2 linked regions of the Catellatospora sp. TT07R-123 genome follow. The protein of the gene in region 1 binds, or shares a complex with, the protein of each later gene. Links are inferred from orthologs where the notes say so. Each region holds a gene or a part of one and is shown on either strand. Other genes may lie near its edges. The genes, in order: mfd and uvrA.

What was found.
Region 2: the proteins of mfd (region 1) and uvrA are in contact, whole or in part, in a crystal structure (PDB 4DFC), measured with the Escherichia coli proteins. The link is inferred for Catellatospora sp. TT07R-123 from one-to-one orthologs.

What each region holds. Positions count from the first base shown.
Region 1 is NZ_BNEM01000001.1:3,854,290-3,869,970, forward strand. What follows is about bases 5,174-9,333. They hold mfd (transcription-repair coupling factor), read right to left. Parts: upstream 8,944-9,333; coding sequence 5,374-8,943; downstream 5,174-5,373. Other genes in these bases: Cs7R123_RS16500 (methylated-DNA--[protein]-cysteine S-methyltransferase), read right to left, coding at 5,174-5,377; ppc (phosphoenolpyruvate carboxylase), read left to right, coding at 9,278-9,333. Outside these bases: Cs7R123_RS16475 (hypothetical protein), read right to left, coding at 1-60; Cs7R123_RS16480 (DUF885 domain-containing protein), read right to left, coding at 102-1,718; Cs7R123_RS16485 (MazG family protein), read right to left, coding at 1,758-2,711; Cs7R123_RS16490 (hypothetical protein), read right to left, coding at 2,708-3,409; Cs7R123_RS16495 (hypothetical protein), read left to right, coding at 3,616-4,704; more of Cs7R123_RS16500, read right to left, coding at 4,892-5,173; more of ppc, read left to right, coding at 9,334-12,079; cysC (adenylyl-sulfate kinase), read left to right, coding at 12,258-13,775; Cs7R123_RS16520 (hypothetical protein), read right to left, coding at 13,772-15,681. UniProt on the Escherichia coli protein: Couples transcription and DNA repair by recognizing RNA polymerase (RNAP) stalled at DNA lesions. Mediates ATP-dependent release of RNAP and its truncated transcript from the DNA, and recruitment of nucleotide excision repair machinery to the damaged site.
Region 2 is NZ_BNEM01000001.1:2,511,803-2,526,771, forward strand. The notes cover bases 7,407-10,854. They hold uvrA (excinuclease ABC subunit UvrA), read right to left. Parts: upstream 10,517-10,854; coding sequence 7,607-10,516; downstream 7,407-7,606. Other genes in these bases: Cs7R123_RS10680 (Rieske (2Fe-2S) protein), read right to left, coding at 7,407-7,510. Also shown: pgk (phosphoglycerate kinase), read right to left, coding at 1-658; gap (type I glyceraldehyde-3-phosphate dehydrogenase), read right to left, coding at 658-1,662; DNA-binding protein WhiA, read right to left, coding at 1,975-2,955; uridine diphosphate-N-acetylglucosamine-binding protein YvcK, read right to left, coding at 3,034-3,969; RNase adapter RapZ, read right to left, coding at 4,070-4,942; excinuclease ABC subunit UvrC, read right to left, coding at 5,064-7,013; more of Cs7R123_RS10680, read right to left, coding at 7,043-7,406; Cs7R123_RS10690 (hypothetical protein), read left to right, coding at 10,926-11,597; rsgA (ribosome small subunit-dependent GTPase A), read right to left, coding at 11,638-12,699; Cs7R123_RS10700 (hypothetical protein), read right to left, coding at 12,886-13,083; Cs7R123_RS10705 (helix-turn-helix transcriptional regulator), read left to right, coding at 13,272-14,129; Cs7R123_RS10710 (DUF397 domain-containing protein), read left to right, coding at 14,149-14,355; Cs7R123_RS10715 (nucleotidyltransferase domain-containing protein), read left to right, coding at 14,388-14,969. UniProt on the Escherichia coli protein: The UvrABC repair system catalyzes the recognition and processing of DNA lesions. UvrA is an ATPase and a DNA-binding protein. A damage recognition complex composed of 2 UvrA and 2 UvrB subunits scans DNA for abnormalities.

The sequences.
Region 1 (15,681 bases):
CTGGCAACCTGCCGTGAGCAGCAGCGACGCGCACATGAGCGAGGTGAGGGCGGCACGCATGCGGCACAGCCTCCCCCATCGGCCCGACCTCACGCAAACGCCTACCCGCCGAGAAGGGCGCGCAGGTGGCGCGGCGGCGGGCAGCCGTACGACAGCATCCGGTCGTGCCAGTCCCGCACGCTGACACCGTCCGGGCGCGCCCGTCCGATCTCCGACACCTCCGCCCACCCCACGAAGTACGTCGACAGCTGCGCCGAGCTGAGCAGTGACCGACGCCACTTCCCGGCGGCCTCGCCCTCCTCCTGGAAGCCCTGCTCCAGCATCAGCGCCATCCCCTCGGCCTCGGACAGCTCCTCGCAGTGCACGAGCTGGTCGAGGATCGCGTTGATGCTCATCCGCAGCTGCATCTTCAGCTGCTGGGCGCGCACCGCCAGGCCGCCGTAGCCGTTGGCCACCATCAGCTCCTCGGCGTACACCGCCCAGCCCTCGGTGAACGTGCCGGAGCGGCCCAGGGCCCGCACCCGGGTGCTGCCCCGGTAGCGGCGGCCGTGCGCGAGCTGGAGGAAGTGCCCCGGCATGGCCTCGTGCACGGTCAGGTTCTTGATCGAATGGTGGTTGTACTCGCGGTAGAACGAGCGGACCCGCTCCGGGCTCCAGCCCGCGGGCGTCGGCGAGATGCAGTAGAACGTCGGCACCTGCGCCGTCTCCAGCGCGCCCGGCGGGTCGCAGTAGGCCACCGCCACGCCGCGCGAGAACTCCGGCATCTCCTCGATCACCAGCGGGTCGTCGATGAGGCTGACCAGGTCGTGCTGCCGTACGAACGCGGTGGTGTCGGCGACGGCGGCACGGGCCGCGGCGATGATGGTCGCGTCGTCGGGGTGGCTGTCGGCCAGCCGGTCCAGCGCCCGGCGCACCGTCGCGTCGTCGGCCGCGCCGCCCTCCAGCGCGACGGCGACCTCGCGCAGCTCCTCGGTGACCCGGCGCAGGTTCTCCTGCGCGCGCTTGAGCACGTCGGCGGCGGTCAGCTCGGTGTCGAGGGTGTACCAGAGCTTGGCCTCCCACAGGCGCCGGCCCAGCCGCGGGCTGCGGCCGTCGCCCCGCTCGACCTGCCGCGCGCACCACGTGGAGAACTCCTCCAGCGCCGCGACGGCCTGCTGCGCCAGCGGCTGCACCTGGTCGGCCAGGCCCGGCTCCTGCGCCAGCAGCTGCGGCAGCTCCGAGCGCACCAGCGCCGCGGTGCCCGCGAACTGGCCGACCGCGGTCTCCAGGTGGATGCGCGGGCAGTCGCGCAGCACCCCGCGCGCGGTCGCCAGCGCGTCAGGCACCTGCGCCAGCCGCCGGGCCAGCGAGTGCAGCCGCTGCTCGGCGGGCGCGAACGGCCGTGCGAGCAGGGCGTGCAGCAGCGTGCCCGGGTTGTGCCACAGCGGATCCCACTGGTACGACTTCAGCTCGCTCAGCTCGAACAGCCGCCGGTCGACCAGCGAGCTGAGGATGGCGTGGTCGACCCGCTCCGCCTCGTCGAGCGCGTCCGGGTCCACCTGGGACAGCGCGCCCGAGGCGTCACGCAGCATGTTCACGTCGGCGAGCACCCCGTCGGGCGACAGGTCCGGCAGCCGGTCGTCGAACCGGTGGTCACCGGCGTCGGCGGCCAGCTCCGGGGATGCCTCCAGCAGCGCGTCGGCGATGTGTTCGGCGAGCGGCGCGAAGTCCAGCGTCATCGCCACAACCTACCGTGCCCCCGGGCCCGGAGGCACGGGTCAGCGGTCGGGGTCGAGGGACTCGGTGTAGCGGTGCAGCTCGGCGCGCAGATCAGCCTCGGGATCGGCGTCCTCGCCCGCCGCGGCCACCAGCGCCAGCAGCCGGCCGCCCAGCGTGCCGGACGGCTGCGGCTCGGGCAGGCCGTGCCGGCGGGCCTTCACCAGCAGTTTCGCCGCCAGCGCCAGCGCGGGCAGGGACCAGCTCACGCCCTCGACCGGCGAGCGCCGCACCCGCTCCTCGCTCTTGATCCGCTCCCAGTTGGCGATGATCTCGTCCACGTCGGCGACCGGGGTGTCGGCGAAGACGTGCGGGTTGCGCCGGACCATCTTGGCCACGAAGTCGCCCGCGACGTCGTCGACGTCCCAGCGCTCGTCCTCGGGCAGCTCCTGCGCGAGCTGGGCGTGGAACAGCACCTGGAGCAGCACGTCGCCCATCTCGTCGCGCAGGGCGGCGTGGTCGCCGGCCACGATCGCGTCGTACGCCTCGTACGCCTCTTCGAGCAGGTATTTGGCGAGGGTGCGGTGGGTCTGCTCGCGACGCCACGGGTCCTGCGCCTGGAGCCGGTCGGTGACGGCGACGGCGTCGAGCAGGCGGGCGCCCCGGGGGTCCCAGGAGCCGTACATGAGTTCCAGTTCGGCCAGCCCGGGTTCGCGGGCCAGCCGCAGCCCCAGCTCGCGGGCCAGGTGCTCGTCGCCGCCGGGGCCGGACAGCCAGACGACGATGCCGTCCGGGGCGGCCTGGGCCGCGTCGAGCAGGTCCTGCGCGACGGGCCGGGCCAGCACGCGGACGTCGGCACCGTTGGCGCGCAGCGCGGTGACGGCGTCGCCGTCGGCGGGCGCGAGCACGGGGTGCGCGCGGACGAGATCCCAGGCGGGCGCGGTGAGCAGCCCGGCCGGGATGCGCGGAGAGGTGACGAGCAGGACGATCCGGCGCACCGGCCCGGCCGCGGTCACTGCTGCTGCGCCGCCTGCTCGCTGGGGGCGGGGGCGGGCACGTTCACCACGGCGGTCGAGGCGGGCTGGCCGAGGATCGCGGTGAGCGCCGGGAGGTTCTGCGAGAACTCCAGCACCGGGAAGTACACCGAGCGGTAGCGCGGATTGACGGAGACGTCGGCCGCCTTCGCCGCGTCGTCCAGCACCTTGCGCTTGCCCAGCGCCTGCGAGACGTAGTCGCCGTCGGCGAGCTTGGCCTTCAGCAGGTCGAACGACTGGTTCGGGTCGCTGGGGTCGATCGCCTTGACTGCCACGCCGTTGTCGTAGACCTCGCGCAGGTCGGCCTCGGTCGGCTTGACCGGCTCGGCCTTGAGCGACTCCTTGCAGGTCTGCACCCGCTGGTAGATCGCCAGCAGCTCCGGGGTGCCCGCCGGCGGGGACGCGGGCGGCGTGGTGTCGCCCTGCTGCTTGGTGATCCGCTGGCACAGCTGGTCGCTCACGAACAGCTGCACCACCGCCTCGCGGCTGGGACCGGCGGCGTTCGGGTCGGCACCCGGCTGCGCCCCCTGCGCCTTCGCGTAGTCGTTGAGCAGTTCCGTCACCTGCTGCTCAGTGAGCTTCTGGTCGCCGACGTACGCGGCGATGTCCGGGTTCGAACGGCACGCGGCCAGGGCCAGCAGGGCAGTCGCGATTCCGGCGGCAGCGATCAGACGGCGCACGAGGTCCTCCTGTGACGGGTACGGCCTCACTCTCTCACGGGTTGATGATCGGGGAGATCTCAGGGTGGATTCAGGTGTTCGGAGGGTCCGAAAGTACGGCTTGACACGGCAGAATTCCGCCCGTGACGACGCAGACGCTTCCTCGATCCCCCGAGGCCTGGGTGGGGATAATCCGTTCCGGCCCCGCCCCGGAACAGGCTCCGGCCGTGGTCACCGCCGTCTACCGGCTGTGGCTCGTCGCATTCACGCTGAAGATGCTGGGCTCGACCTGGGACATGTCCTGGCACTTCAAGTGGCTGCGCGACGACTTCGCCCCACCGCACCTGCTCAACACCGCGGGCACCGTGCTCGTGGTCGCGCTCGTGCTGTTCCAGGCCTACCACGGCGTCGGCGTGGACCGCCTGGCCAAGCGCCTGATGGTCGGCGGCACGGCGACGTTCCTGATCGCCATCCCGATCGACGTGCTCAACCACCGGATCAACGGGCTGGACATCACCGCCTGGAGCTTCAGCCACGCGCTGCTGTACCTGGGCACCGCCTTCATGCTGCTGGGCGCCGCCCGCGGCTACTGGATCTCCACTGCTCCCGGCCGCACGCGCACCGTCGTCAGCGCCGTCCTCTGGGGCTTCTTCCTGGAGAACGTGCTCTTCCCGAACCAGCACCAGGAATACGGCGTGCTGTCGTTGCAGGCCTGGGACGCGGGCACGCCGACCGCCGAGCCGAGCCTGCTGGCGTTCGCCGCCGGCCAGATCGGGCGCAGCGTCGACCGGCTCGCGGTCGAGGGCTTCGCGCTGCCGGTCGACTCCTGGGTGTACCCGTCCTGGCTGGCCGGGGCGGCCCTGCTGACCCTGGTCGCGGCCCGGTTCTTCGTCGGCGCCCGCTGGACCGCGACCTGCATCGCCGCGGGCTACCTGGGCTACCGGCTGTTCGCCTGGATGCTGCTGGCGGGCACCGGCTTCCCGAAGTCGATCCCGCCGCTGCTGCTGCTGGCCGGCGCCATCGCCGTCGACGTGGTCTTCCTGGCCCTGCCCGCGACCGCGGCCCCGGCGGCCACGCCGCTGGACGGCAAGGTCTCCGCCCGTCCGGCCACCGCGGCGGGCATCGGGCGGGCGGTGGCGGTCGCCGTGTTCGGCGCGGCCGTGGCCACCGCGGCGCTGGCGGGCGCGGCCTGGCTGCAGAAGTTCTTCATCGGCGCCCCGCCGATCAGCTACCCGGCCTTCGTGTGGGGCGGCCTCGTCCTGGCCGCGGGCTGGACGGCACTCGCCCTGGCCACCCGCCCCCGCCGCACCACCTGACCGGTCCCCGCCCCTCACCGAGGCCGCCGCCCCACCGGGACGGCGGCCTCCGCCGTCCCGGGCCCAAGATCGGCCTTCCCGGCCCAAGACCGGCCAAGTTGCCCGGCAATCGGGCACTCAAGGCCCCCGCATTCGCCCGATTGCCCGGCAACTTGGCTGATCTTGGAACGCCGCTGGGCGGGGCGGGTCAGGAGAGCCAGTCGTGTTCCATGCGGACGCGGGCCTCCAGTTCGAGGAGGTGGCGTTTGCGGGGCAGGCCGCCGCCGAAGCCGACCAGCTTGCCGCCCGCGCCGACCACCCGGTGGCAGGGGACCACCACCGCGACCGGGTTGCGGTTGCAGGCCACCCCGACCGCTCGGGCGGCGTCAGGCTGGCCGACCGCGCGAGCCACCTCGCCGTAGGTCAGCGTCTCCCCGTAGGGGATGCGCGACAGCTGGGCCCACACGGCACGCTCGAAGTCGCTGCCGCGCCGGACCGACACCGGCAGCGTGAACTCGACGAGCTCCCCCGCGAAGTACGCCCGCAGCTCTTCGGCCACGACGTCGAGCCGCCGGTCCACGTCGACCGGCACCGGCTGCGCGCCGAACTGGAGCGCGCACAGCCCGAGGTCGTCGACGCCGCAGGTCAGCGGGCCGATCGGGGTGTCGTCCACCACGGTCCAGCGCAGCGTCATGACCCCAGCACGTCCTTGAGCAGCTGCACGCACCAGTCGAGCAGCTGCTGGTCGCGCAGCGGCTCCCCGCCCACCCGGCGGTTGGTCGGCACGGGCACGCTGACCTGCGCCGCCGTCTGCTTGTACACGGCGTCGGGGTGGTAGCGCTTGAGCCGGAGCTGCCGCGAGTCGGGCAGCTCCAGCGGGCTGAACCGGATGTGCCTGCCCTGCATCGAGATCTCGGTCAGGCCGTACTGCCGCACGGCCAGGCGCAGCTTCGCCACGGCGACCAGGTTGGCCACCGGGGCGGGCGGCTCGCCGTACCGGTCGGTCAGCTCGGCCACCACCTCCTTCAGCGCCACCTCGTCGCGGGCCGAGGCGAGCTTGCGGTAGATCTCCAGGCGCAGCCGCTCGGAGTCGATGTAGTCGTGCGGCAGGTGCGCGTCGACCGGCAGATCGATCTTGACTTCGGCCGCCTCCTCCTCGCCGTTGCCGCCGCCCTTGAACTGCTGAACGGCCTCGCCGACCATGCGGACGTACAGGTCGAAGCCGACGCCCTCGATGTGGCCGGACTGCTCGCCGCCGAGCAGGTTGCCCGCGCCCCGGATCTCCAGGTCCTTCATCGCCACGTACATGCCCGCGCCGAGTTCGGTGTGCTGGGCGATCGTGGCCAGGCGCTCGTGCGCCTGCTCGGTGAGCGGCTTCTCCGGCGGGTAGAGGAAGTAGGCGTAGGCGCGCTCGCGGCCGCGGCCGACCCGGCCCCGGATCTGGTGCAGCTGGGCCAGGCCGAGCAGGTCGGCCCGCTCCAGGATCAGGGTGTTGGCGTTCGGGATGTCGATGCCGGACTCGATGATCGTGGTGGCGACCAGGACGTCGTACTCCTTCTCCCAGAAGCCGACCATCACCTTCTCCAGCGCGTCCTCGCCCATCTGGCCGTGCGCGGCGACCACGCGCGCATCGGGCACCAGCTCGCGCAGGCGCCGCACCGCCTTGTCGATCGTCTCGACCCGGTTGTGCAGGTAGAACACCTGGCCGTCGCGCAGCAGCTCGCGGTGGATAGCCGCGGCGACCTGCTTGTCGTCGTACGCCCCGACGTAGGTGAGGACCGGGTGGCGCTCCTCCGGCGGCGTGGTGATCTGGGACATCTCCCGGATGCCGGTGATCGACATCTCCAGGGTGCGCGGGATCGGCGTCGCCGACATGCTCAGCATGTCGACGTTGGTGCGCAGCTCCTTCAGCCGCTCCTTGTGCTCGACGCCGAACCGCTGCTCCTCGTCGACGATGACCAGCCCGAGCTTGTTGAAGCGGGTGCTCTTCTGGATCAGCCGGTGCGTGCCGATGAGGATGTCGGCACGGCCGTCGGCCGTCATCGCCAGCGTCTCCTCGGCCTCCTTCGGGGTGGCGAAGCGCGACAGCTGCCGCAGCACCACCGGGAACTGCGCCATCCGGTCGGAGAACGTGTTGTAGTGCTGCTGGGCCAGCAGCGTCGTCGGGACGAGCACGGCGACCTGCTTGCCGTCCTGCACCGCCTTGAACGCCGCCCGTACCGCGATCTCGGTCTTGCCGTAGCCGACGTCGCCGCAGATCAGCCGGTCCATCGGGGCCGTCTTCTCCATGTCGGCCTTGACCTCCTCGATCGCCGACAGCTGATCGGGGGTCTCCTGGTACGGGAAGGCGTCCTCCAGCTCGCGCTGCCAGGGCGTGTCCGGGCCGAACGCGTGACCGGGCGCGGCCTGGCGCGCCGCGTACAGCTGGATGAGCTGCGCGGCGATCTCCTTGACCGCCTTGCGGGCGCGGGCCTTGGCCTTCTGCCAGTCGGCGCCGCCCATCTTGTGCAGCGTCGGCTGCTCCCCGCCGACGTAGCGGGACAGCTGGTCCAGGGCGTCGGTGGGCACGAACAGGCGGTCGCCGGGCTGGCCGCGCTTGCTGGAGGCGTACTCGATGACGAGGTATTCGCGGTCGGCGCCGTTGACCTTGCGCTGGACCAGCTCGACGTACTTGCCGATGCCGTGCTGCTCGTGCACCACGAAGTCGCCCGCGCGCAGCTCCAGCGGGTCGATGGTGTTGCGCCGGCGCGAGGGCATCCGGCCCAGCTCGCGGGTGCCGGTGCCGCGGCCGCCGGAGATCTCGGCGCCGGTGACCACGGCCAGCTTCGCCCCGGGCGCGACCAGGCCCTGGCGCAGCGGCCCGCACGAGACGACGACCTGGTTAGGTTCGGGTACGTCGGTGACCTCTGCGATCAGGGACGCGCCGAGGCCCGCGTCGCGCAGCACCTCGACCGAGCGCTGCGCCGGGCCGTGCCCCTCGAACACCAGCGCCACCCGCCAGCCCTCGGCCAGCCAGCCGCGCAGGTCGGCGATCACCTTCGCGGTGTCGCCGTGATACACCGGCGGCTGGGTCGCGGCCCAGCTCAGCACGGTGGCGGTGTCCGGCGCGACCTGCACCGGCGCCGCGTCCAGCCACGGCTCGCCGGCGCCGCCGGGGCGCTCGGTCTCGACCAGCCCGAACGGGGACACCGTCCACCAGGACAGTTTGAGTTGGGCGGCGTGCTGCCGTACCTCCGCGAGGGTCTTGAACGCGGCGGCGCCGAGGTCGATCGGGGCCTTGCCGCCGACGGCGGCCGCGGCCCAGCTCGCCTCCAGGAACTCCTCCGAGGTCCGGACCAGGTCGTGGGCGCGCGTGCGGATCCGCTCCGGGTCCGCGAGCAGCACGAGCGTGTCCCCGGGCACGCAGTCCAGCAGCAGCTCCATGCTGTCGCCGCCCGCGTGCAGGGCCGGGGCCAGCGACTCCATGCCCTCGACCGGGATGCCCTCGGCCAGCTTGGTGAGCATCTCCTCCAACGCCGGATGGTCGGCGGCCAGCCGCGCGGCGCGGGCGCGCACGTCCGGCGTCAGCAGCAGCTCGCGGCACGGCGGCGCCCACAGCCGGTCGACCTTGTCGATGGTCCGCTGGTCGGCCACGGCGAACGTGCGGATCTCCTCGACCTCGTCGCCCCAGAACTCGACCCGGGACGGGTGCTCGTCGGTGGGCGGGAAGACGTCGAGGATGCCGCCGCGCACCGCGAACTCGCCGCGCTTGGTCACCAGGTCGACCCGGGCGTACGCGAGGTCGTGCAGGGTGTGGGTCAGCTCGTCCAGCGGCGCGGTGCTGCCCGGCCGCAGATCGATCGGGTTCAGGTCGCCCAGGCCCCTGAGCTGCGGTTGCAGCGCGCTGCGCACCGGCGCGACGACGATGCGCAACCGCCCCGCCTCACCGGGGTGGGCCAGGCGGCGCAGCACGGCCAGGCGGCGGCCGACCGTGTCCGAGCGCGGCGACAGGCGCTCGTGCGGCAGCGTCTCCCAGGCCGGGTAGACCGCGACCGTGTCCGGGTCGACGAACGCGCCGAGCGCGTCGGCCAGGTCCTCGGCCTCGCGGCTGGTCGCGGTCACCACCAGCAGCGGGCGCGCGGCGGCCGCGGCGGCGACCAGGAACGGCCGGGCCGAGGCGGGCGCGGTCAGGTCCAGCTCGGGTTCGGTCCGGGCCAGTTGCGCGGTACGGGCCAGCGCCGGGTCGGTGAGTGCGGCATCGAGGAGTCCGGTGAGGTTCATCTGCGCCTTCCACGTTCGGCCACGCCGAATTGCCCCGCAGCCAGAACGGTGCGGGGTACGCAGCCCACCCTACTCCCCGGCCCCGGCCGCACCGCGCCGTTTACCGCTGGCCGGTCTTGGTGATGATCGTCGTCTGCGGCCAGAACGCATCGTCGGAGTGGACGATGTGACCGCAGCCGACGATCTCGGAACGGGTGTCGGCGAAATGATCGCGCAATGTGGGATGGCCCGCGTCACACCGCCGACCGGCGGCTCTGCGGGCTAGAGTTCAGTCGGACAGCGTCGTCCTTCACTGCACGAAGAGGGACACGCGGAAGGACCAGCGGTGACTGAGCTGACCTACGATCCGGAACTCGACGCCGCCGGTGAGGCCGCCGACGTCGCGGACGCCGCGCTCCGCGCCGACATCCGCCGCCTGGGCACGCTGCTGGGCCAGACCCTGGCCCGCCAGGAGGGCCGCGGCCTGCTCGACCTGGTCGAAGAGGTCCGCGCCCTCGTGCGCAGCGACGCCGAGTCCGCCGCGATCAAGCTCGGCGCGCTCGACGTCTCCACGGCCACCCTGCTGGCCCGCGCCTTCTCCACCTACTTCCACCTCGCCAACATCACCGAGCAGGTGCACCGGGCCCGCGAGCTGCGGCGCCGCCGCGCCGTGCACGGCGGCTGGCTCGACGGCGCGGCGAAGCTGATCGCCGAGCGCAACGTCCCGGCCAGCGAGATCGCGGCCGCCGCGCGCCGCCTGGCGATCCGGCCCGTGTTCACGGCGCACCCGACCGAGGCCGCGCGCCGGTCGATCCTGACCAAGCTGCGCGCCATCGCCGACGAGCTCGACGCCGAATTCTCCGCCAACGCCCTCTACGGCGAGACGTCGCTGCGCGACAACCGGCTGGCCGAGGTGCTGGACCTGCTCTGGCAGACCGACGAGCTGCGGCTGGACCGGCCGGACCCGACCGACGAGGCCCGCAACGCCGTCTACTACCTGCGCGACCTCTACGACGACGCGGCGCCCCGGGTGCTCGACGACCTGGCCGAGACGCTGAAGCGGCTCGGGGTGGAGACCGCCCCGACCTCGCGCCCGCTGACGTTCGGCACCTGGATCGGCGGCGACCGCGACGGCAACCCGTACGTCACCCCCGCGGTCACCCGCGACGTGCTGCTGCTCCAGCACGAGCACGGCATCCGCGCGGTCGAGGCCGCGCTCGAAGAGCTGATCAACGAGGTGTCCGTGTCGCGCCGCATCCGGGGCGTGTCCCTGGACCTGTCGGCGAGCCTGGCCAAGGACCTCGACGCGCTGCCCGAGGTGAGCGACCGGTTCCGCCGCGTCAACGCCGAGGAGCCGTATCGGCTGAAGGCGCGCTGCATCCGCGCCAAGCTCACCAACACCCGCGCCCGGCTGGCGGCGGGCACCGCGCACGTGCCCGGCCGCGACTACCTGGGCACCCGGGAGCTGATCGCCGACCTGGAGCTGATGCGCGCGTCGCTGGCCCGCAACGCCGGTCAGCTCACCGCGGTGGGCAGGCTCGCCTCGGCGATCCGGACCGTCAGCGCGTTCGGCCTGCACCTGGCCGTGATGGACGTGCGCGAGCACGCCGACGCCCACCACGCGGTGCTGGCCCAGCTCTACGCGCAGGTCGGCGAGGTCAACAACTACGCCATGCTCGGGCGGCAGGAGCGGATCGCGCTGCTGGCCAAGGAGCTGACCGGGCGGCGGCCGCTGTCCAGCGCGGACAGCCCGCTGACCGACGCGGCCCGCAAGACGTTCGACGTGTTCGGCACGATCCGCTCCGCGCAGGAGCTGTTCGGCGAGGACGTGGTCGAGTCGTACATCATCTCGATGACGCGGGGCGTGGACGACGTGCTCGCGGCGGCGGTGCTGGGGCGGGAGGCCGGACTGGTCGACCCGAACGCGCCGCGCGCCTCGATCGGGTTCGTGCCGCTGCTGGAGACCGTCGCCGAGCTCCAGGCCGGCGGCCAGATCCTCGACGAGCTGCTCAGCCTCGCGCCGTACCGGGCGATCGTGCGGGCGCGCGGGGACGTGCAGGAGGTGATGCTGGGCTACTCCGACTCCAACAAGGAGGCCGGCATCACCACCAGCCAGTGGGCCATCCACAAGGCGCAGCGCTCGCTGCGCGACATCGCCGCCAAGCACGGCGTGCGGCTGCGGCTGTTCCACGGCCGCGGCGGCACCGTCGGCCGGGGCGGCGGCCCGACCCACGAGGCGATCCTGGCCCAGCCGTACGGCACGCTCGACGGCGCGATCAAGGTCACCGAGCAGGGCGAGGTCATCTCCGACAAGTACACGCTGCCCGCGCTGGCCCGCGAGAACCTGGAGCTGACCGTCGCGGCCGTGCTCCAGGCGACGCTGCTGCACACCGCGCCGCGCCAGCCCGAGGAGGCCCTGGCCGAGTGGGACGCGGCGATGAGCACCGTCTCCGACGCGGCCTTCGGCAAGTACCGCGAGCTGGTCGAGAACGAGCAGCTGCCGGAGTACTTCTGGGCGGCGACGCCGACGGAGCTGCTCGGCGCGCTCAACATCGGCTCCCGCCCGGCCAAGCGGCCGGACTCCGGGGCGGGCCTGGGCGGCCTGCGGGCGATCCCGTGGGTGTTCGGCTGGACCCAGACGCGCCAGATCGTGCCCGGCTGGTTCGGCGTCGGCACCGGGCTGGCCGCCGCCCGCGAGGCGGGGCTGTCGGACCGGCTGCGCGAGATGCACGAGCGCTGGGACTTCTTCCGCACGTTCCTGTCCAACGTCGAGATGATGCTGGCCAAGACCGACCTGACCATCGCCCGCGGGTACGTGCAGACGCTGGTGCCCGAACCGCTGCGCCACATCTTCGGCACGATCGAGGAAGAGTACGAGCGCAGCGTCGCCGAGGTGCTGGCCATCACCGGCGAACCGGCCCTGCTCGACGCCCAGCCGGTGCTGCGCCGCACCCTGGCCGTGCGCGACACCTACCTGGAGCCGCTGCACCACCTGCAGGTGGCGCTGCTGCGCCAGTACCGCGACGCGGGGCTGGCCGGGCGGGCGATCGCGACCGCGCCGGGCAGCCGCCGCGCCCCCACCACCGACCCGACGCTGGAGCGGGCGCTGCTGACGACCGTCAACGGCATCGCGGCCGGCATGCGGAACACCGGCTGAGCTGCACCGGGCGCCCCTCCACACAACTCACACTCTTCTCCCAGCGGGTGCACTCGACCCGGGTGCGGCGTGCTGCCACACTTGTCACCTGTCGGTCACGGAGGGGCGCTAGTCTCGCGACGACGCGAGTGGGCGCGAAGGAGTGGACCGGGCGGAAGTCGGGGAGGCGGGAGCGGTCGTGAGCGAGCGGAGCGAGCGGGTGGTCGGCGACGAGGTGCTGCGAGGCGCGCCGTCGTGGACGCCGAACCCGACCGAGCTGTCCGATCTGGAGCTGCTGCTCAGTGGTGCGTATGCCCCGCTGGGCGGTTTCCTGGGCCGTGACGACCTGCGGTCGGTGGCCAAGACGGCGCGCCTGAGCGACGGGCGGCCCTGGCCGCTGCCGGTGCGGCTGGAGGTGCCCGCGGGCATGCTCGACGGCATCGACGTCGCCGACGCGCCGCCGCTGCTGCTCACCGACCCGGAGGGCGCCCCGGTGGCGCGGCTGGACGTGACCGAGGTGTGGCCGAGCCGAGAGGGCTGGGCCGGGGTGGCCGGGCCGGTCACCCGTACCGGTGACGGCGGCCGGGCCCCGTTCGCACGCCTGCGCGTGCCCACCGAGCGGGTCCACGGGCGCATCACCGCGCAGCGCGTGCTCGGCTACTTCGCCGACCGGCCGCTGCACCGCCCGCAACTGGCGCAGCTCAACCACGCCGCGCGGCAGCTCAACGCGCAGCTGGTGATCCTGGTGCCGGTCGGCTCGCCCGGCCCGGCCGGGCTGACCTCCGAGGCGCTGGTGCGCTGCGTGCTGGCCGCCCGCGACCGGATGCCCGACCCGATCATCGTGGCGGTGCCGCTGGTCGACCGCGGCAACGAGATCACCGACGCGCTGGTCCGCGCCAAGGTCGCCGCCGCGTACGGGGTGACCCACCTGCTCGGCACCCCCGGCGCCATGACCGGAGCCGGGCCGCGCGTGCTCATCCCCCGCGAGCTGGTCTACGACAGCCGCGACGGCCAGTGGCGCGACCGCGACGAGGTCCCCGAGCGATTCGAGCGGATCGCGCTCACCGACGAGGAGATCGCGGGCCTGCTCGACGACGGCCTGCCGCTGCCGGAATGGCACACCCCGCCCGCGGTCGCCCGCGAGCTGACCCGTTCCCGCCCGCCGCGCCGCCAGCGCGGGCTGGTCCTCTTCTTCACCGGCTTCAGCGGCTCCGGCAAGTCGACGGTGGCGCGCGGCGTCGCCGACGCGCTGCTGGAGACGGGCGAGCGCAGCCTCACCGTGCTCGACGGCGACGTGGTGCGCCGCGAGCTGTCGGCCGGGCTGGGCTTCAGCAAGGCCGACCGCGACCTGAACATCCGCCGCATCGGCTGGGTCGCCGCCGAGGTGGCCCGGCACGGCGGCCTGGCCGTGGCCTGCCCGATCGCGCCGTACGCCAGCGCCCGCGCCACGGTGCGGCAGATGGCGGTGGCCGCCGGGGCCGACTTCGTGCTGGTGTACGTGGCCACCCCGCTGGAGGTGTGCGAGCAGCGCGACCGCAAGGGCCTGTACGCCCGCGCCCGCGCCGGCCAGCTCACCGGCATGACCGGCATCGACGACCCGTACGAGGTGCCCGCCGACGCCGAGCTGACCCTCGACACCTCGGCGGGGACCATCGACGACGCCGTCGGCGAGGTACTCGCGTACCTCGCCGACGAAGGCTGGATCAATCCCCGCTAGCTCTTGCGACCGGCCGGGCCGGTGTAGATGTCGAAGGCCGGGTGCTGGCTGAACTGCCGGAACGAGGCCAGCCCGGCCGGAGTGTCGTCGATCATCGAGCTGCGCCCCTCGGCACTGGGCGACTCGAAGTAGACCAGCGCCTTCAGCCGCGGGAACGACTCCAGCTGGAGCCGGGCCGAGTCGAAGAACTCCGCCTGGTGCTGCGGGTTGCGGGCGGAGTGCCACACACCCCACTCGCCGAGCATCAGCGGCTTGTCCGGGAAGGACGTGGCGGCCCAGTTGTAGAAGCCGGGCCAGTCCCGGCGGCTGCCGGAGGTGCGGTTCATCATCTCGGCGAAGTCGCCGTACCCGTAACCGGGGTCGCTGTAGGCGTACGTGTCCCAGGCGATCCAGTCGACCGCGTCGTCACCGGGGTAGAGCTGCTCGAACCAGCCCTTCACGTTCCACGGCACGAACGCCATGTAGCACATCACCGAGACCAGGTTGGTCACCCCGCGCTGGCGCAGCCCGAACACGACGTGCCGGAACGCCTCGGCGTAGTCGGCGGCGGTCATGCCCGAACCGGGCCGGTTGACCACGTCGTTCTCCGGCTCGTGGTTCATCGTGAAGAAGAACGGGTCGGTCAGCGAGCCCTTGATGTGGGCGGCCAGCCGGTCCAGGTAGGCCTCGGTGCCCCGGTCGCCGGCGGCGATCTGCGCCCAGTTCGCCTCGCGCGGTTTCCAGTTGAGGAACAGGATGCGCCGCTGCTGCGGGTCCTTGGTGATGGCCAGTTCCTCGGCGGTCGGGAACAGCTCGGTGCCCCGGTGGTACGCGTGGTAGATGACCTGGCGGCGGTCGGTGCGCCGCTCGAACTCGTACAGCGCCTCGACGCGGTTCTGGCGGGTGTGCGCCCCGGCGGCGACCCCCCACAGCGCGCCGCAGGTGGGCACCAGGTTCGCGCCGATCACGCAGTCCGCGGGCGTGCCGGGATCGGTCGACGGGCTGGGTTCGGTGGTCGGCCCGCCGCTGGGCTCGGTGCCGGGGCTCGGCTCGGTGCCGGGGCTCGGCTCGCCGCTCGGCGCGACGGTCGGGTCCGGGCTCGGCTCGGTGCCGGGCTCGGTGCCAGGCTCGGTGCTGGGCTCGGCGCTCGGCGCCGGCTCGACGCTCGGCTCGGGGCTGGGCTGCGGCTCAGCAGTCGGTCCAGCGGTCGGTTCGGTGCTCGGCGCCGGTTCGGTGCTCGGCTCGGTGCCGGGCTCGGCGGTCGGCTGCGGCTCAGCGGTCGGCTCGGTGCCGGGCTGCGGTTCGGCGGTCGGCTCGGTGCCCGGATCTGTGCTGGGCTGCGGCTCCGCGGTCGGGTCGGGCTCGGCGGTCGGGTCGGGCTCGGCGGTCGGGTCCGGCTCCGCGGTCGGGTCAGTGCTCGGCTCGGTGGTCGGGTCGGGCGCGGTGGTCGGGTCGGGCTCGGCGGTCGGGTCGGTGCCGGGCTCAGGTTCGGCGGTGGGATCGGTGCCGGGTCCGCCGGTCGGCGCGGGGTCGGTGCCCGGCTGCGGGTCGGTGCCGGGGTCCGCCGCGGGCGGCGTCGGCAGATCGGCCGTGCCGGGCTCGGACGACGAGGCGGACGGGTCCGGCTGGTCGCCGGTCGACGGCCACGGATCCACGACCGGCGAGGACGACGGCAGCGGGTCGGCGGAGGGCCACGGGTCGGCGGAGGGCCATGGATCCACGACCGGTGAGGCGGACGGCAGCGGGTCGCCCGCCGGCCACGGAGACGCGCTCGGCGAGTCCGATGGCCAGGGCTGCTCGCTGGGCGAGTACGACGCGTCGGGCCACGGCGTGACGGTCGGCATCGCGGAAGGCTCTGGCAGGTCCACCGGGTCGGCCGAGGTCGCCGGGCCGGGTTCGGGGTCGGGGTCGGGGTCGGACGGGTCGT
Region 2 (14,969 bases), 1.3 Mb from region 1 along the record:
CGCTGTTCAGCAGCGCCTCGATCACGGCCAGCTTGTCGGAGACCTTCGACCCGCCGAGCACCACCACGTACGGCGTGGCCGGGTTCTCGGTGAGGCGCTTGAGCACCTCGACCTCGGTCGCGACCAGTCCGCCCGCGTAGCGCGGCAGCCGGGCCGCCACGTCGTAGACGCTGGCGTGCTTGCGGTGCACCGCGCCGAACGCGTCGTCGACGTAGACGTCGGCGAAGCCGGCCAGCTGGTCGGCGAACGCGCCGCGTACGGCGTCGTCCTTGCTGGTCTCACCGGCGTTGAAGCGCAGGTTCTCCAGCAGCACCACGCCGCCCGGCGCCAGCGCGGCGACGGCCGCCTGGGCCGACTCGCCGACGGTGTCGGCGGCGAACTCCAGCGGCGAGCCCAGCAGCTCCTGGAGCCGCTGCGCGACCGGCGCCAGGGTGTACTTCGGGTCGGGCTCGCCCTTGGGGCGGCCCAGGTGCGACATGACGATCACCGCAGCGCCCGCGTCCCGCAGGGCGACGATGGTCGGCAGGACGGCCCGGATGCGGCCGTCGTCGGCGATCACGCCGGGGTTGTCCTTGACGAAAGGCACGTTCAGGTCGGCGCGCACGAGCACGCGCCGACCTGAGACACCCTCGCCGAGCAGCTCGTCGAGGGAACGCATCAGAGCGAGGCGCCCACGAGCTTGGTGAGGTCCACCAGGCGGTTCGAGTAGCCCCACTCGTTGTCGTACCAGCCGACGACCTTGACCTGGTTGCCGATGACCTTGGTCAGACCGGCGTCGAAGATGCAGGAGGCCGGGTCGGTCACGATGTCCGAGGACACGATCTCGTCCTCGGTGTAGACCAGGATGCCCTTGAGCGGGCCCTCGGCCGCGGCCTTGATCGCGGCGTTGACCTCCTCGACCGACGTCTCGCGAGCGGCGGTGAAGGTCAGGTCGGTGGCCGAGCCGGTCGGGATCGGCACGCGCAGCGCGAAGCCGTCCAGCTTGCCCTTCAGCTCCGGCAGCACCAGGCCGATCGCCTTGGCCGCACCGGTCGAGGTCGGCACGATGTTCAGGGCCGCGGCGCGGGCGCGACGCAGGTCCTTGTGCGGGCCGTCCTGCAGGTTCTGGTCCTGGGTGTACGCGTGGATCGTGGTCATCAGACCCTTTTCGATCCCGATCGTGTCGTTCAGGACCTTCGCCATCGGGGCGAGGCAGTTGGTGGTGCAGGACGCGTTCGAGATGATCGTGTGCGCCGCCGGGTCGTACTTGTCGTGGTTGACGCCCAGCACGATGGTGATGTCCTCACCCTTGGCCGGGGCCGAGATGATGACCTTCTTCGCGCCGTTGTCGGCGTGCACCTTCGCCTTGGCGGCGTCGGTGAACAGACCGGTCGACTCGATCACGATGTCGGCGCCCAGGTCGCCCCAGGGCAGCTTGCCCGGGTCGCGCTCGGCGAACGCCTTGAACGACTTGCCGTTGACCGTGAGGTCGGTCTCGGTGGCCTTCACCTCGTAGGGCAGGCGGCCGAGGATGCTGTCGTACTTGAGCAGGTGCGCCAGGGTCGCGTTGTCGGTCAGGTCGTTGACGGCAACCAGCTCGATGTCCGCGCCGGACGCCAGCAGGGCCCGGTAGAAGTTACGCCCGATGCGGCCGAAGCCGTTGATGCCAACCCGGATGGTCACAGGTCCCATCTCCTCGCATGTGCGCCGACTGGCGGCTTCGAAAGCCGAGTGCGGCGGCCTATAGGTCACTCGCCCGGTCCCGCCGCCCACACACCTGACATAACGGCTTGCGGCCGAGCTGTCGGCAGCGTCGCCGTACTTGTTCGACCCTAGCTGAGCTGTGACCGGCGGCACCGCCGGGGTCTTTGTTTCACGATGGTGTCGTCCGCCACTCTTTTAACAAACCGGGCCCGCCGGGCCACCGCGGGCGGCGCTGAAAACGACGATCCCGCCTGAACTGGTCAGGCGGGATCGGGTGCGGCGGGTCACCGTTCAGACGGTGAGCATCTCCGCGGTGACGGCGGCCTCCGTGTCCGGGATGCCGAGGTCACGCGCGCGCTTGTCGGCAAGCGCCAGCAGACGCCTTATGCGCCCGGCGATCGCGTCCTTCGTGAGCGGCGGGTCGGCCAGCGCGCCCAGCTCCTCCAGCGACGCCTGCCGGTGCTCCAGCCGCAGGCGGCCCGCGCTGGTCAGGTGCCCCGGGGCGTCGTCGGCGAGGATCTCCAGCGCCCGGGTGACCCGGGCCGCCGCGGCGACCGCCGCACGGGCCGAGCGGCGCAGGTTGGCGTCGTCGAAGTTGGCCAGGCGGTTGGCGGTGGCCCGCACCTCGCGCCGTACCCGGCGCTCCTCCCACGCCAGCACGCTGGAGTGGGCGCCGATGCGGGTCAGCAGCGCGGCGATCGCGTCGCCGTCCTTGACCACCACCCGGTCCACCCCGCGCACCTCGCGGGCCTTGGCGGTGATGCCCAGCCGCCGGGCCGCGCCGACCAGCGCCAGCGCCGACTCCGGCCCCGGACAGGTGATCTCCAGGGCGCTGGAGCGGCCCGGCTCGGTCAGCGACCCGTGCGCCAGGAACGCGCCCCGCCACGCCGCCACGGCACAGCAGACGCTGGCCGAGACGACGTTCGGCGGCAGGCCCCGCACCGGCCGGCCGCGCACGTCCAGCAGGCCGGTCTGGCGCGCCAGCGCCTCGCCGTCCTTGACGATGCGCACGATGTAGTGGCTGCCCTTGCGCAGCCCGCCCGACGCCAGCACGTGCACCTCGCTCGGGTAGCCGAACAGGTCGGCCACCGTGGTGCGCAGCCGCCGGGCCACCGCGCCGGTGTCGAGCTCCGCCTCGACGACCACACGGCCGGAGACGATGTGCAGGCCGCCGGCGAAGCGCAGCAGCGCCGCCATCTCCGCCCGCCGGCAGCAGGGCTTGGGCACGTCGACCCGGCTCAGTTCGTCTTTGACCGCAGCGGTCATCGCCATCGTGTCGTCACCTCGTGGCCGGTCGCGGGCTTTGCGCCATGGTTTGTGATCAAGTCGGTGGTGCCGGGTTCGTACGTGCTAACGAGCGGTGCGCAGTAGTGGCACCAGTGCGCGGCCCAATCGGACCGGATCGTGTCGCGGCGTGCCGTCGTCGACCGCCACCGGGGCGAGCGCGATGCGGGCACCGAGTGATTCTGCCGCATTCGCGACCGGTTCGGGGTCTGGCACGGCATTCCTGTCGACCAGAACAATATCGACCTTGAGGTCCGGGAGGTACCGGCTCAGCGCGGCCAGGTGGTCGGGCAGCGACAGGCCGACCGTCTCCCGGTCCGCGGCGAGGTTCAGGGTGACCAGCCGGCGCGCCGGGCTGGCCACGATCGCGGCCGCCTGCTCGGGCACCAGCAGGTGCGGGATGACGCTGGTGTACCAGCTGCCCGGCCCGAACACGAGCCAGTCCGCCGCGCCGATCGCCTCGATCGCCTGCGGGCACGGCTGCGGCTGCGGCGGCTCCAGCCGCACTTCCACCACCCGGCCGGGCGCCACCGCGACCTGGTGCTGGCCGCGGACCGTGATCTGCTTCCCGTCCACGATCAGGTCGGCCTCGATGCCCAGCGGATGGCACGACATCGGCAGCACCCGGCCGACGGCGTGCACCATCGCCTGGGCGTGCTCCAGCGCGGCGACCGGGTCGCCGAGCAGCTCCATCAGGCCGCACAGCACCACGTTGCCGACCGGGTGCCCGGCCAGCTCGTCGGAGCCGGTGAAGCGGTACTGCATCAGCCTGGCCGTGCCGTCGCTGACGCCGTCGGCGGCGGCCAGCGCGGCCAGCGCCTGGCGCAGGTCACCGGGCGGCAGCACCGAGCGGGCCGCGCGCAGCCGCCCGCTGGAGCCGCCGTCGTCGGCCACGGTCACCACCGCGGTCAGCTCCAGCGGCAGCCCGGTCGCGCGCAATGCGCGCAGGCTGGCGCTGAGGCCGTGCCCGCCCCCGAAGGCCACCACCTTGATCGGCTTCATCGCCTCGTTCATGCCCGCTCCCTGCTGTGCTCGTCGCGGTCATGGACGTGCCGAGCCTCGTTGCTGTTCCCCGTCATATGCGCCTAAGCCGCTCGCGGCGTCACTCGCGGCCGAGGTCGCGGTGCTGCGCGTGTGCCACCACCCGCAGTTCGCGCAGGCGGCGGGCCAGTTCCTCGGCGATGGCCACGCTGCGGTGCTTGCCGCCGGTGCAGCCGACGGCCACGGTCAGATACCGCTTGCCCTCGCGCTCGAAACCCGGCGCGGTCGCGGTGACCAGGCGGGCGTACGTCTCCACGAACGTCCCCGCGCCCCGCTGGCCCAGCACGTACCGGCTGACGGGCTGGTCGCGGCCGGTCTGCTCGCGCAGCTCCGGCACCCAGAACGGGTTGGGCAGGAAGCGGGCGTCGAGCACGAAGTCGGCGTCGGGGGGCAGCCCGTACTTGAAGCCGAACGACAGCACGGTGACCCGCAGCCGCAGCGCGTCGGGGCTGGCGAACAGCTCCTCGACCCGGGCCCGCAGCTGGTTGACGTTCAGGTGCGAGGTGTCGATGAGCACGTCGGCCTGCTCGCGCGCCTCGGCGAGCAGGCCGCGCTCGGCGGCGATGCCGTCGGAGAGGCGGCCGTCGCCCTGTAGCGGGTGCGAGCGCCGCACGCTCTCGAACCGCCGGATCAGCACCTCGTCGTCGGCGTCGACGAAGACCACGCGGGGGCTGAAGCCCCGCTCGCGCAGCTCCCGGATCGCCCCGGCCAGGTCGGTGGAGAAGGCGCGGCTGCGCACGTCGAGGACCATGGCGGTGTGCCGGGCCGCCCCGCCCGCCTTGGCGGCGAGCTCGGCCAGTTGCACCAGCAGTGCCTGCGGCAGGTTGTCGACCACGTAGTAGCCGACGTTCTCCAGGGCGCGCGCCACGGTGCTGCGGCCGCCGCCCGAGACGCCGGTCACCACCACCAGGTCGGTGGCGGCCTCGCCGGACAGCTCCTGCTCGGCTGCCGGCTCCGCGCGATCCCCCGTCGCGCCGTGCCTTGCCGTCTCCACGCTCACGTAGCCCCCACTAAGCGCCCGCGCGCCGGGTCACCGCCCGGCACGGAGGTTCATCCTAGCCAGGCTCGCCGGAAGCGCCGCTTTCCGCGGTCGGATTCACCTGCTGGGGTACACCCAGCGCCGCCAGCACGGCCGCGGCCGTGCGCGGACCGATCCCGGGCACCTGGGCGATCTCGTCGGCCCCCGCGGCGGCCAGCCGCTTGAGCGACCCGAAGTGCCGCAGCAGCGCCTTGCGCCGGATCTCGCCGAGGCCGGGCACGCTGTCGAGGTCCGAGGCGGTCATCCGGGCCGACCGCCGCTGCCGGTGGAACGTGATGGCGAAGCGGTGCGCCTCGTCGCGGACCCGCTGGAGCAGGTACAGCCCCTCGGCCTGGCGCGGCAGGATGACCGGCATCGGGTCGTCGGGCAGCCAGACCTCCTCCAGCCGCTTGGCCAGCCCGCAGACGGCCACGTCGGTGACGCCGAGCTCGGACATGACCGCCGCGGCCGCGTTGACCTGCGGCGCGCCGCCGTCGACCACGATCAGCTGCGGCGGGTACGCGAACCGCCTGGGCCGCCCGCCCTGATCAGCCGCAGCAGCCGGTTCCGGGTCGGCCGGCCCCTCGGCCAGGTAGCGGGCGAACCGGCGCCGCATCACCTCGCTGATCGCCGAGACGTCGTCGGTGGCGCCCTTGATGATGAAGCGCCGGTAGTCGCTCTTGCGCGGCACGCCGTCCTCGAAGACGACCATGCTGGCGACCACGTCGGTGCCCTGGATCTGCGAGATGTCGAAGCACTCGATCCGCAGCGGGGCGCTGGCCAGGCCGAGCGCGTCCTCGATCTCCTCCAGGGCGCGGCTGCGCGCGGTCAGGTCCCCGGCACGGCGCAGCTTGTGCTGGGCCAGCGACTGGAGCGCGTTGCGGGCCACGGTCTCCATCAGCGACTTCTTGTCGCCGCGCTGCGGCACCCGCAGGCTGACCCGCGAGCCGCGGTGCGCCGACAGCCAGTCCGACAGGGCGTCGGCGTCGGCGGGCAGCTCCGGCACGAGGATCTCGCGCGGCACGTCCGCCTCGGTCCCCTCGGCTGGTCCGGCGTCGCCGTAGATCTGGGTGCAGAAGTGGTGCACCAGGTCGCCGATGGTCAGGTCCTCGGTCTTGTCGACGATCCAGCCGCGCTGGCCGCGGACCCGCCCGTCGCGGACGTGGAAGACCTGCACCGCGGCCTCCAGCGGGTCGTCGGCGAAGGCGACCACGTCGGCGTCGGTGCCGTCGGACAGCACGATCGACTGCTTCTCCATCGCGCGGCGCAGGGCGACCAGGTCGTCGCGCAGGCGGGCGGCGCGCTCGTACTCCATCGCGGCCGACGCCTCGCGCATCTGGCGGTCGAGCCGCTTCTGCATGTCGTCGGTACGCCCGGCCATGAAGTCGCAGAACTCCAGCACGATGGCGCGGTGCTCGGCGGCGCTGACCCGCCCCACGCACGGCGCGGAGCACTTGCCGATGTCGCCGAGCAGGCACGGGCGGCCGATCTGGCCCGCGCGCTTGAACACCCCGGCCGAGCAGGTGCGTGACGGGAAGACGCGCAGCAGCAGGTCGAGGGTCTCGCGGATGGCCCAGGCGTGCGAGTACGGCCCGAAGTAGCGCACGCCCTTCTTCTTCGCCCCGCGCATGACCAGCAGGCGGGGGTACTCCTCGTCCAGGGTGACGGCGAGGTAGGGGTACGACTTGTCGTCGCGGTACTTCACGTTGAAGCGGGGGTCGTACTCCTTGATCCAGGAGTACTCCAGCTGGAGGGCCTCGACCTCGGTGCCGACGACCACCCAGTCCACGCCCGCGGCGGTGGTGACCATCTGCTGGGTGCGCTGGTGCAGCGACCACAGATCGGCGAAGTACGAGTTCAGCCTGCTGCGCAGGCTCTTCGCCTTGCCGACGTAGATGATCCGCCCCGTGTCGTCACGGAACCGGTACACACCGGGCGCGTCGGGAATGCTGCCCGGCGCGGGCCGGTACTGGGACGGATCAGCCACGCCGCAAGCCTAGTAGGGAGGTCTGACGCTCAAGCTATCCGCACCTCGTCGCCCTCGACCACGATCTTGCGCTCGTCCAAGGCGCGCTTGGCGGGCTGGTCCACCTTGGCCGGAGCGCCGTCGCCGATGTTGAACTCGCTGAAGTGGCAGGTGCACTTGATCTTGCCGTCGGCGATCTGGCTGACCGGGCAGCTCTGGTGCGTGCAGATGCTGCTGAAGCCGACGAAGATGTTCGGCGACGGCTGGGTCACCACGGTGCCGTGCTCGGCGAAGATCTTGCCGCCGCCGACCGGGATGTCCGCGGTCTTGCCCAGCACCGTGCCGCTGGCGGGAGCCTGGGCACCGGTGCCGCCGCTGGGCCCGCCACCGGAACCGTTGTTCGGCGTCGCGGCGGGCTCGTCCGTGCCGCAGGCGGCCAGCAGCCCGGCAGCGCCCGCCATCCCCGCGCCCGCGAGCAGCGTACGGCGCGAAGTGGCAGGCTGAAGCGCGTCACTCATAGAGGTAGGTCACCTTCCTGTGAGGGGTCTGAAAGGCAACCTACCCGGCGTCTCTGAAATTTAGCTGCGAATTCAACTATCCGTTTCGCCAACGGATCAGGCGGTCTGCACCTGCTTGGCGCGGCTCGCCTTCTTCGCCCGAGGTGCCGGGGCGGCCGGGGCGGCCGCCTTCAGCATCGGGGCCAGGAACTCACCCGTGTAACTGCCGGCGACCGCCGCGATCTCCTCGGGCGTACCGGTGGCCAGCACCGTGCCGCCCTTGTGGCCGCCCTCCGGGCCCATGTCGATCAGGTGGTCGGCGGACTTGATCACGTCGAGGTTGTGCTCGATGACGATCACGGTGTTGCCCTTGTCGACCAGCCCCTGAAGCACCAGCAGCAGCTTGCGGATGTCCTCGAAGTGCAGGCCGGTGGTCGGCTCGTCCAGGACGTACACGGTGCGGCCGGTGGAGCGCTTCTGCAGCTCCGAGGCGAGCTTGACCCGCTGCGCCTCGCCGCCGGACAGCGTCGGGGCGCTCTGCCCCAGCCGCACGTAGCCCAGACCGACGTCGACCAGCGTCTTGAGGTGCCGGTGGATCGCCGGGATGGCCTCGAAGAAGGCGGCGCCCTCCTCGATCGGCATCTCCAGCACCTCGGCGATGGTCTTGCCCTTGTAGTGCACCTCCAGGGTCTCCCGGTTGTACCGGGCGCCCTTGCACACCTCGCACGGGACGTACACGTCCGGCAGGAAGTTCATCTCGATCTTGATCGTGCCGTCGCCCGCGCAGTTCTCGCAGCGGCCGCCCTTGACGTTGAACGAGAACCGGCCCGGACCGTAGCCGCGCACCTTCGCCTCGGTGGTCTCGGCGAACAGCTTGCGGATGTTGTCGAACACGCCCGTGTACGTCGCCGGGTTCGACCGCGGCGTGCGCCCGATCGGCGACTGGTCCACGCCGACGACCTTGTCCACGTGCTCCAGGCCGGTCACCCGGGTGTGCCGGCCCGGCACCATCCGGGCACCGTTGATCTGGTTGGCCAGCACCGTGTACAGGATGTCGTTGACCAGCGTCGACTTGCCCGACCCGGACACGCCGGTGACCGCCGTGAACTGCCCCAGCGGGAACGTCACGGTCAGGTTGCGCAGGTTGTGCTCGCGCGCGCCGACCACCGTCAGCTCCCGCCCCGGCGTGGGCGGCCGCCGCGTCGCCGGGACCGCGATCTCCTTGCGCCCCGACAGGTACTGCCCGGTCACCGACTCCTCGCTGACCAGCAGCTTGTCGTAGGTCCCCGAGTGCACGATGCGGCCGCCGTGCTCGCCCGCGCCCGGACCGATGTCCACGATCCAGTCGGCGGTGCGGATGGTGTCCTCGTCGTGCTCGACCACGATCAGGGTGTTGCCCAGGTCGCGCAGGCGGACCAGGGTCTCGATCAGGCGGTGGTTGTCGCGCTGGTGCAGGCCGATCGACGGCTCGTCCAGCACGTACAGCACGCCGACCAGGCCCGAGCCGATCTGCGTGGCCAGCCGGATGCGCTGCGCCTCGCCGCCGGACAGCGAGCCCGACGGGCGGCCCAGCGACAGGTAGTCCAGGCCCACGTCGACCAGGAAGCGCAGCCGCGCGTTGATCTCCTTGAGCACCCGCTCGGCGATGAACCGCTGCCGGTCGTCCAGCTCCAGCCCGGCCAGCGCCTCGGCGGCCTCGCCCACCGACAGCGAGCACAGCTCGGCGATGTTGCGCCCGTCCAGGGTCACCGCCAGCACCTCGGGCTTCAGGCGGGTGCCGCCGCAGACCGAGCAGGGCACCTCCCGCATGTAGCCCTCGTACTTCTCCCGCGACCACTCGCTCTCGGTGTCGGAGTGGCGGCGCTCCAGCCACTTCACCGCGCCCTCGAACTCGGAGTAGTAGGAGCGCTCGCGGCCGTACTTGTTGCGGTAGCGCACGTGCACCTGGTTCTCGGCGCCGTGCAGGATCACCTTCTGCGCCTTGGCGGTGATGGCCCGCCACGGGGTGTCCATGTCGAAGCCGTACTTGTCGCCCAGGCCCTCCAGCAGCCGGGAGAAGTACTCCATGGTGTGGCCGCCCGACCACGGCGCGATCGCGCCCTCGGCCAGGGTCTTCTCCGGGTCCGGCACGACCAGCTCGGGGTCGACCTCCTTCTTGGTGCCCAGGCCGGTGCACTCGGGGCACGCGCCGTAGGGCGAGTTGAAGGAGAAGACGCGCGGCTCCAGGTCCTCGATGCCCAGGGGGTGCTCGTTGGGGCAGGCCAGGTTCTCGGAGAACTTGCGCTCGCGGTGCTCGTCGTCCTCCGGCAGGTCGACGAAGTCCATGATCACGATGCCGCCGGCCAGCCCCAGCGCGGTCTCGACCGAGTCGGTCAGGCGCTGCTTGCTGCTCTCCTTGACCGCGAGCCGGTCGACGACCACCTCGATGGTGTGCTTCTGCTGCTTGGCCAGCTTCGGCACCTCGGTCAGCGAGTGCACCACGCCGTCGACCCGCGCGCGGGCGAAGCCGCGGCTCTGCAGGTCGGAGAAGAGGTCGAGGTATTCACCCTTGCGGCCGCGGATCACCGGGGCGAGCACCTGGAACCGGGTGCCCTCCTCCATCGCCAGGATGCGGTCCACGATCTGCTGCGGGCTCTGCCGGCTGATCGCCTCGCCGCAGGTCGGGCAGTGCGGCTGGCCGACGCGGGCGAAGAGCAGGCGCAGGTAGTCGTACACCTCGGTGATGGTGCCGACGGTCGAGCGCGGGTTGCGCGAGGTCGACTTCTGGTCGATCGAGACCGCCGGGCTCAGGCCCTCGATGAAGTCGACGTCGGGCTTGTCCATCTGGCCGAGGAACTGCCGGGCGTACGACGACAGCGACTCGACGTAGCGCCGCTGGCCCTCGGCGAAGATCGTGTCGAAGGCCAGGCTGGACTTGCCCGACCCGCTCAGGCCGGTGAACACGATCATCGCGTCGCGCGGCAGGTCCAGGCTGACGTCGCGCAGGTTGTGCTCGCGCGCCCCACGAATGATCAGTCGATCGCTCACGGAAGGATCTCCCCTACCACGGTTGCTCGGAAGTGTTCCACTGGATGCGCCCCGGACGGGGCGTCCTGAATCACGGCATCAAAGTCACAGCATCAAAGTCACGGCACCGGACAAAGCTCTCAGCAGTACGCGCGCAGCAGCGCGCACCTGCGCAGAGCAGGGCAGTCGAGTGCCTGGGCAACTCTAGCCCCGCCCTCCGACAAGTTCGCCACGCGCCACGAACACACGTGCTAACCCCGGCGAGTCTCGCCCCCACCACCCGTCACACCCCTTGGCCGAGTTGCCGGGCAATCGGGCATATGGGTGGCGCTCATGTGCCCGATTGCCCGGCAACTCGGTGGATCTCGGCGGTCGCGGCCGCGGGTCACTCCTTTGATGACAACCGCCGAGCGCGCTAGCATCCCGCCCCGTGACCGACGTGACCAGCGCCTCAGCGCCCGCCGCCGACCCGATCGACACGACCGGGCCGACCTGCGTGCTCTGCCAGCACATGCCGGCCGCGGCCACGACCGTGTACCAGGTCAGCGGCGTGCTGGTGTATCTGCGGTGGAGCCGGGAGCAGGGGCCGTTCTGCCGCGACTGCGGCATCACGCTGTTCCGCGACGCCACGGCCCGGTCGCTGACCAGCGGAATCTGGCACTTCCTCGCCCCCGTGCTGGTGCCGCTGGTGGTGGCCCGCAACCTGGCCGCCCGGCGGGCCGTCACCGCCCTGGCCGAGCCCCGGCCGCACCCGGTGCTGGCGGCGCCCAACCACCGGCCGCTGGTCCCGGGCCGTCCCGTGCTGCGGCGGCCGGGTTCGTGGCTGGCGCTGGCACTGCTCGCGGTGCTGGTGGCGGTGGTGCCGCAGGTGGTGGGGCCGGGCGGCGAGCGCTACGACCGGGCGGGCGGCTGCGTGCGGCGGAGCACCCCGCTCGGGATGTACGACGCGGTCCGCTTCGTGTCCTGCTCCGATATGCACGACGCCCGCGTCGAGGCGGTGGTGGCCGACTGGACCAGGTGCGCCTCGTACGACGGGTATGTCATCGACGGCGGCCGGTTCTACTGCATCACCGACGAGAGCCCGGCGGCCGGCGCCCACTGAGCACGGGCGCCGACCCCGGGTACACCCGAGGACACCGAGGTCAGAGGCGGAAGCGGGGCGGGGGTTCCCACTGGCGGCCGCGGCGGCGTGCCGCGGTGGCCAGCCGGTCCTCGCGGCGGCGCGACTCGTACGCCAACTCGCGCTGGAGCTTGCACCAGCTCTCCCAGCGCCGCCCGGTCAGCGCCCCGTCGGCCAGCGCCTCGCGCACCGCGCACCCCGGCTCGGCGCCGTGGGCGCAGTCGGCGAACCGGCACTGCGCGATGACCGCCAGCACGTCCGCGAACGCGCGATCGAGCCCGACCTCGCCGTCGAGCAGGCCGACGCCCCGGATGCCGGGAGTGTCGAGCACCGCCCCGCCGCCGGGGATCGGCACCAGCGCCCGGTACGTCGTGGTGTGCCGCCCCTTGCCGTCGACCCGCCGGTTGGCCTGGGTCGTCATCACGGTGGCGCCGAGCAGCGCGTTGACCAGGGTGGATTTACCGACGCCGGACGGGCCGAGCAGCCCCAGGGTGCGGCCGGGCGCCACGTACGGCGCCAGGTCGGCCAGGCCGTGGCCGTGCTCGGCGCTGACCGGGTGCACGGGCACGCCGGGGGCGAGTTCGGCGAGGTGGTCGGCCAGGGCGGCCGGGTCGGCGACCAGGTCGGCCTTGGTCAGCACCAGCACGGGCTGGGCGCCGGACTCCCAGGCCAGGGCGAGCAGCCGCTCGACGGTGGCCGGTTCGGGGCCGGGGTCGAGCGAGGCGACCACGGCGATGGTGTCGAGGTTGGCGGCCAGGACCTGGCCGGTGGAGTCCTTGCCCGCCGTGCGGCGGACCACGGCGCTGCGGCGGGGCAGCACCGACTCGATGGTGGTGCGGGCGTCGGGCCAGTGGCGCAGGGCCACCCAGTCGCCCGCGCAGGGCAGCGCGACGGGGTCGGCCGCGGCGGCCATCATGGCCGGGCCGCCGAGTCCGGCGCGTACGGTGCCGTCGGCGGTGAGCACGGTGCAGACGCCGCGGTCGGCGCGCACCACGCGGCCCGGCTGGTGGTCGGGCCGGTCGAAGAGGGGGTATGCGGTAGCGAAGCGGTCGTCCCAGCCGAGGGACGCCAACGTGACGGTCATCTTCAGATGTCCTTGCCTTGCCGGTGCGGATGGAGCGGGGTCACGCCACCCGTTCGGGTGGCGTGCTGGATACCTCGACAGTCATGGCGCCACCCCCTTCAAGGCCGTCGTCGGCGAGCCGGTCTCGCGTACTGGCCGCCACGCTACGCGCACCCCGCACCGGGTGCCACGGATTATCGCCGATGGTCAGGCGCCGGCTGGGGCGTCGAGCGCGGTGGAGCGCCCGGCGACGGCCAGCGAGCCGAACGCGTACCGGTAGTCGGCGCAGTGGTGCCGGTGGCAGATCGGGCAGCCGGCCTCCGGCGTCGCCGGGTTCGGCGTGTGGTCGCGCAGCATCCGCCGGTAACCCGCAGCCTGTGCGTCTGTGATGCGTCCACTGTGCACGTCGGCCTCCCCAGATGCGCCGTCCTGTACTCCAGATTCGCACGTGCGAGTTTCAGGTTCAAGGTTGCGGGCGGGTCAACTCCGACCGGTCGCCGACACCCGGCCCGGCACGGTGCCGGACGGGTCTTGCCGGGTCCGAAGCGGCCGCACCAGACTGGGGCGGAACTGATCGCCGTCGAAGGAGGGTCATGGCCACCTCGGGCACGTCACTGCGCCGCCGCCGGCTGGGCGTCGCGCTGCGGGAGCTGCGCGAACGCGCCGGGCTGACCCACCAGCAGGTGGGCCCGGTCCTGGACTGCTCGCCGTCCAAGCTGAGCCGGATGGAGAACGGCGAGGTCGGGGTACGCCGGGGCGATCTGCTCGCCCTGCTCGACCTGTACGGCCTCGACGACGCCGTACAGCGTGAGGAACTGACCGAACTGGCCCGCGAATCCAAACGCCGCGGCGGCTGGTGGCTCAAGTACGGCGACCTTTCCGCGCCCTTTCTGAAACTCATTCAACTCGAATCCGAGGCGGCCTCGATTCGGGGCACCGATCAGATGCTGATCCCCGGCCTGCTGCAGACCGCCGAATACGCGCGGGCGCTCATAAGGACCGCTGCCCCCGACGACGAGGAGGAGGTCGAGCGCCGCGTCCGGATCAGGCTGACCCGGCAGGAGATCCTGCTGCGCCCGGACCCGCCGGAGCTGTGGGTGATCCTGGACGAGGCGGCCCTGCACCGCCGCGTGGGCGGGCCCACCGTGATGAGCCAGCAGCTCAAGGCACTGGTCGCGGCGGGCGACCGGCCGAACGTGACCATCCAGGTGCTGCCGTTCGAACACGGAGAGTACGAAGCCATGGTCGGCTCGTTCCGCGTGATGCGATTCGCCGATCCGCGCGATCCCGACACTGTCTATCTGGAGGGATATGCGGGCGCGGTCTACCTTGACGACGCTCGCGACGTACGGCGATATAGTCTGGTCTTCGACCATCTCTGCGCGGCGGCATTGAGCCCGCATTCGTCACGGCAGCTGCTGCTCCGTATAGCGCAGAATCACGTTGAGTAAGGCGTAAGGAGCACGCGCGATGCGCGATGTGGAATTGATGACCGCGACCTGGCGCAAGAGCACCCGCAGCGGGCCGAACGTGAGCGACTGCGTCGAGATCGCCGAGCTGCCGAGCCTGGTGGCGGTGCGCGACTCCAAGGACCCGGCCGGGCCGGTGCTGCGGTTCTCCTGGGACGAGTGGCGCAGTTTCGTGGCCGGCACCAAGGCCGGGGAGTTCGACCGGTAGCCCGGCCGTCCCGGTTGCGGTAGGACGGTGGAATGAACGAGATCAGCACCGTCCTGCCGCCCGAGGGGGCGGCGGTCGACGAGGACGCGCCCTGGCAGCCGCTGCACCCCGAGCAACTCGCCGACCTGCTGTCGGACGTGGACGCCCCCTGGTACGTCGCGGCCGGCTGGGCCCTGGACCTGCACCGGGGCGAGCAGACCCGGCCGCACCACGATCTGGAGATCGGGGTGCCCCGCGCGGCGTTCCCGCGCATCGCCGCGGCGCTGCCGCAGTACGCCTTCCACGCCGTCGAGCAGGGGCGGGTGCTGCCGCCGACCGAGGCGGCGCTGGCGGAGACCTTCCAGACCTGGGCCTGGGACCCGGACGGCAGCGTGTACCGGGTGGACGTCTTCCGGGAGCGGCACGACGGCGACGTGTGGGTGTGCCGCCGCGACGAGCGGGTGCGGCTGCCGTACGCCGACATCGTCCGGCACACGGCCGCCGGGCTGCCCTACCTGGCCCCCGAGCTGGCCCTGCTGTTCAAGGCCAAGGCCTGCCGCCCCAAGGACCAGGCCGACTTCACCGGCGTGCTCCCGCTGCTGACGGCCGCCGAGCGCGCCCGCCTGCGCGACCTG